DNA from 2 places in the Amycolatopsis sp. SID8362 genome. Region 1 is predicted to be linked to the other one. Evidence: riboswitches for the same ligand, from Rfam matches in the RefSeq annotation. Region 1 holds a riboswitch; the other holds the start of a gene.

Region 1 (2,392 bases):
CGAAGGAGGTAAATCGCCACGGTGTGATTCACGGTCTGGGGCCGGATCGTGGTGATTGATCTCCGGTGGGTCCCGCTCCTGGGACCTCTCCGGCTGTCATTCGCCGGCCACCAGGTCGGGCGAGGGGAGGCTTGCGTGGTCGAGGCTGGTTCCGAGAAGCAGCCTGTTGAGGTCGCGGCTGGCGAGCAGGGTGAACTGTTCCCCGACGACTCGCTGCCGGACGAGCTGGTGGGCTACCGCGGCCCGGCCGCGTGCCAGATCGCCGGGATCACCTACCGCCAGCTCGACTACTGGGCCCGGACGAAGCTGGTCGCACCCAGCATCCGCACGGCGCACGGCTCCGGCTCGCAGCGGCTGTACTCGTTCAAGGACATCCTGGTCCTCAAGGTCGTCAAGCGGCTGCTGGACACCGGGGTCTCGCTCCAGAACATCCGGGTCGCCGTCGACCACCTGCGCGTGCGCGGGGTCCGCGACCTGGCCAGGGTGACGCTGTTCTCCGACGGCACCACGGTCTACGAATGCACGTCGCCGGAGGAGATCGTCGATCTGCTGCAGGGCGGCCAGGGTGTCTTCGGCATCGCGGTCAGCGGCGCCATGCAGGAGATCAGCGGGACCATCCACGAATTCCCGGCCGAACGCGCCGACGGCGGCGTCGTCGAGACGCACGAGCCGGACGAGCTCACCCAGCGCCGCAACGCACGCAAGACCGGGTGATCACCGCCGCGGCGGACGGAGTAAGGTTCACCGTGCGGTCGACGAACCCGCGCGGGAGAGTCCGAGCCTCATATTGAGCTCGGCGCCGAAGGAGCAAGTCCTCCCCGGAACCTCTCAGGCACCCTGGACCGCGCGGGTGAGACGCCTCTGGAAAGCGGGTCGTCAGGACACAGCCTGATGGCCCCGCCGACGGTGCAAGCCCGGTTCAACCACGCGGGCGAAACTCTCAGGCGCCCTTCGGGGTACGGACAGAGTGGGGAGGCCGGGACACCGCCGTCTCGGCCCAGCCCGCTGTCCCCAGGAGGCCCCTGTGAATCCGTCACTCGCCTCCCTGGAACAGGGGACTCCCTTCGCCGAGCGGCACCTCGGCCCCGGCCCCGCCGAACTCCGGCGCATCCTCGACGTCATCGGGGTCGCTTCCCTCGACGAACTCGCCGGGCACGCCGTTCCCGAGTCGCTGCGCGCGTCCGCCGAACCGCTCGAACTGCCGCCGGCCGCTTCCGAAGCCCAGGCGCTGGCCGAGCTGCGCGCGCTGGCCGCTCGCAACCGGCCGACCGCCGCGATGATCGGGCTCGGCTACCACGACACCGTGACCCCGCCCGTGATCCGGCGCAACGTGCTCGAGAACCCGGCCTGGTACACCGCATACACGCCCTACCAACCGGAAATTTCCCAAGGCCGCCTCGAAGCGCTGCTCAACTTCCAGACCATGGTCGCGGACCTGACCGCGCTCCCGGTCGCGAACGCGTCCCTCCTCGACGAAGCCACCGCGGCCGCCGAAGCGATGACGCTGGTGCGCCGGGCCGGCCGGGCGAAGTCGAACCGGTTCGTCGTCGACCGGGACACGCTGCCGCAGACGCTCGCCGTGCTGCGGACGCGGGCCGAGCCGCTCGGGGTCGAGCTGGTCGTGGAAGACCTGTCGCAAGGACTGACCGGGCTGGGGCTCGGCGGGGACTTCTTCGGCGTGCTGCTGGCCTATCCGGGCGCGTCGGGCGCGGTGCGCGAACTCGACCTGACCATCGCCGAAGCCAAGAAGCACGGCGCCGCGGTGGTCGTGGCCGCGGACCCGCTCGCGTTGACGCTGCTGCGGCCGCCGGGGGAGCTCGGTGCCGACGTCGCCGTCGGGTCGACGCAGCGGTTCGGCGTCCCGCTCGGGTTCGGTGGCCCGCACGCGGCCTACCTCGCGGTGCGGAAGGGACTCGAGCGGCAGCTGCCCGGGCGCCTGGTCGGCGTTTCGGTCGACGCCGACGGCGCGCCCGCGTACCGGCTCGCGCTGCAGACCCGCGAGCAGCACATCCGCCGCGAGAAGGCGACGTCGAACATCTGCACCGCGCAGGTCCTGCTGGCGGTCATGGCGTCGATGTACGCCGTCTACCACGGTCCCGACGGCCTTCGCGCGATCGCGCTGCGGGCGCACCGGATGGCCACCGTGCTCGCGGCCGGCCTGGCCGAAGGCGGCGTCGAAGTCGTGCACGGCGAGTTTTTCGACACCGTGACCGCGGCGGTGCCGGGCCGGGCCGACACGGTCGTCGCCGCGGCCCGCGACCTCGGCGTCTCCCTGCGCCGGATCGACGACGACCACGTCGGCGTGGCCTGCGACGAAACGACCACCCGCGAGCGGCTTTCGTTCGTGTGGAAGGCGTTCGGCGTCTCGGTGTCCGATGTGGACGGACTGGAC
Region 2 (2,392 bases), on a different contig from region 1:
CGGCTGGTCATCCAGGTGCCGGAGCAGGAGGCGACGCGCCCGCCCGCGCCGTCGCCGGTGGTCGCCGCGCCGCCGGTCGTGGTGCTGTCGCCGATCTGGGGGTACGGCGAGCTGCTGGCGTCGCTGATCGCCGACGGCCTCGGGTTCGGCAACGTCGACTTCCGCTACTCCGGCCTCCCGGACGCTATGGCCGACCGCGTCCGGATCACCGCCCGCGAGCTGGCCGAACCCGCGCCGCGGCTGGTGCACTCGGTGCCGCCGATCATGCTGCTGCACGGCCTCGCGGTGCCGGACCTGACCGGGCGCCTCCCGGTGGTCGTCCGCTACGGGCCGCGGATGCGGGCGCGGGCGGCGCGTATCTACCGGTCGGCGCTGCTCGAAGCCGGGTTCACCGACCCGCTCGACGGCGCCCGCGCGATCGAGGCGGCGATCTCGGTGCCGCCGGGCTGCGCGCACTACGAGGTGACCCTGGCCGACGAGGACGTCTTCGACGGCGACCGGCCGTCCCTGGACCGGCTCAACGACGCGGTGGCGTGGCACGCGGAGCAGATCGTGGAGCAGGTGCTGCTGGGTGCCGGCCACCCGCCGGTGCCGCTCGGCGGGCCGCTGAAACGCCTGGTCCTGCCCTCGGGCCGGGTCCGGCGGCCGCCCGCGCTGGCCGGTCAGGTGGTCCGCCGGGTCGCCGAAACGACGTGAATGACTCATTCATGTCACCGGACGACAGGAATGAGTCATTCACGTCGTCGAGTGCCGGTCGAGGATCACTGTGGCGTTGGCCAGGTTGAGTAGACGCCCGCCGGAACCGGCAGGTACCGTAACCGCCACAACTGCAGATCGGGCCGTCGAGCCGAGGCGGGAGAGCCCTCACGAACGTGGTGGGGCACCGAAGGAGCAAACTCCCCGGAATCTCTCAGGTAACCGCTACCGCTTCGCGCGAGGCCACTCTGGAAAGCAGGCGCACCCGCGCCTCACCCAAGGTGAAAGCCGTGTCTCCCACGGTGAAACTCTCAGGTGCCATGACAGAGGGGGAGTTCCCAGCGCACCGTTGTGTGCCCGGCCCGAGGAGCTCCCGATCACTTCAACGCAGTTCGACGCCCGCCACATCGGCCCGTCCGAGGCCGAGCGCGCGAAGATGCTGGCCGAATGCGGCTACAGCAGCCTGGACGCCCTCGTCGGCGCCGCCGTCCCCAGCGCCATCCGCGCGACCCGCGAACTCACGCTCCCGCCCGCCGCGTCCGAAGAGGACGCCACCGCGGAGCTGCGCGCCCTCGCCGCGCGCAACCGGCCGATGACGCAGATGATCGGCCTCGGCTACTCCGACACCGTGACGCCCGGCGTGATCCGCCGCAACGTCCTCGAGAACCCGGCCTGGTACACCGCGTACACGCCCTACCAGCCGGAAATCTCCCAGGGCCGGCTCGAAGCGCTCCTCAACTTCCAGACGATGGTCGCCGACCTGACCGGCCTGGCCACCGCGAACGCCTCGCTGCTGGACGAGTCGACCGCCGTCGCCGAAGCCGTCACGCTGATGCGCCGCGCGTCGAAGTCGAAGTCGAACAAGGTCGTCCTGGACGCCGAGTGCCTGCCGCAGACCATCGCCGTCGTGCGCACCCGCGTCGAGGCCCTCGGCATCGAGGTCGAGGTCCGCGACCTGCTGACCGGCCTGCCGGACGAGTTCTTCGGCGTCGTCGTCCAGTACCCGGGCGCGTCCGGCGTGCTGCGCGGCCGCGGCTTCTACCACGCGATTTCCGAGTCGGCGAAGGCCGCGGGCGCGCTGTTCACCGTCGCCGCCGACCTCCTCGCGCTCACCCTGATCACCGCGCCCGGCGAGTTCGGCGCCGACGTCGCCGCGGGTTCGACCCAGCGCTTCGGCGTCCCGCTCGGCTACGGCGGCCCGCACGCCGGGTACATGTCCGTCCGCGCCGGGCTCGAGCGCTCGCTGCCCGGGCGCCTGGTCGGCGTCTCGGTCGACGCCGACGGCAACAACGCCTACCGCCTCGCCCTGCAGACCCGTGAGCAGCACATCCGCCGCGAGAAGGCGACGTCCAACATCTGCACCGCGCAGGTCCTCCCGGCCGTGCTGGCCGCGATGTACGCGGTCTACCACGGCCCGGACGGCCTCAAGCGGATCGCCCAGCGCGTCCACGGCCTCGCCGCGGGCTTCGCGGCCGCGCTCCGCAAGACCGGCGTCGAGGTCGTGCACGAGTCGTTCTTCGACACCGTCGTCGCGCACGTCCCGGGCCAGGCCGCCGAGGTCCACGCGGCCGCCCGCGAGGCGGGCATCAACCTCGGGCACGTCGACGCCGACCACGTCCGCGTCGCGTTCGACGAGGTCAGCACCCCGGCGATCGCCGCGAAGGTCCTTCGCGCGTTCGGCGTCGAGGAAGACGTC

What was found. Region 1 has a riboswitch for glycine ahead of gcvP (aminomethyl-transferring glycine dehydrogenase). Riboswitches for the same ligand answer to the same signal wherever they lie in the genome.
Region 2: it holds a riboswitch for glycine, as region 1 does, so the genes downstream of both, gcvP (aminomethyl-transferring glycine dehydrogenase) here and gcvP (aminomethyl-transferring glycine dehydrogenase) in region 1, are expected to answer to the same signal.

Annotation. Positions count from the first base shown of each region.
Region 1 is NZ_JAAGNB010001617.1:9,772-12,163, reverse strand. It holds gene G3I65_RS49930 (MerR family transcriptional regulator) at 136-714, shown strand; glycine riboswitch at 757-855, shown strand; gene gcvP (aminomethyl-transferring glycine dehydrogenase) at 1,025-2,392, shown strand, end outside.
Region 2 is NZ_JAAGNB010000575.1:19,676-22,067, forward strand. It holds gene G3I65_RS17840 (helix-turn-helix transcriptional regulator) at 1-696, shown strand, start outside; glycine riboswitch at 935-1,033, shown strand; gene gcvP (aminomethyl-transferring glycine dehydrogenase) at 1,073-2,392, shown strand, end outside.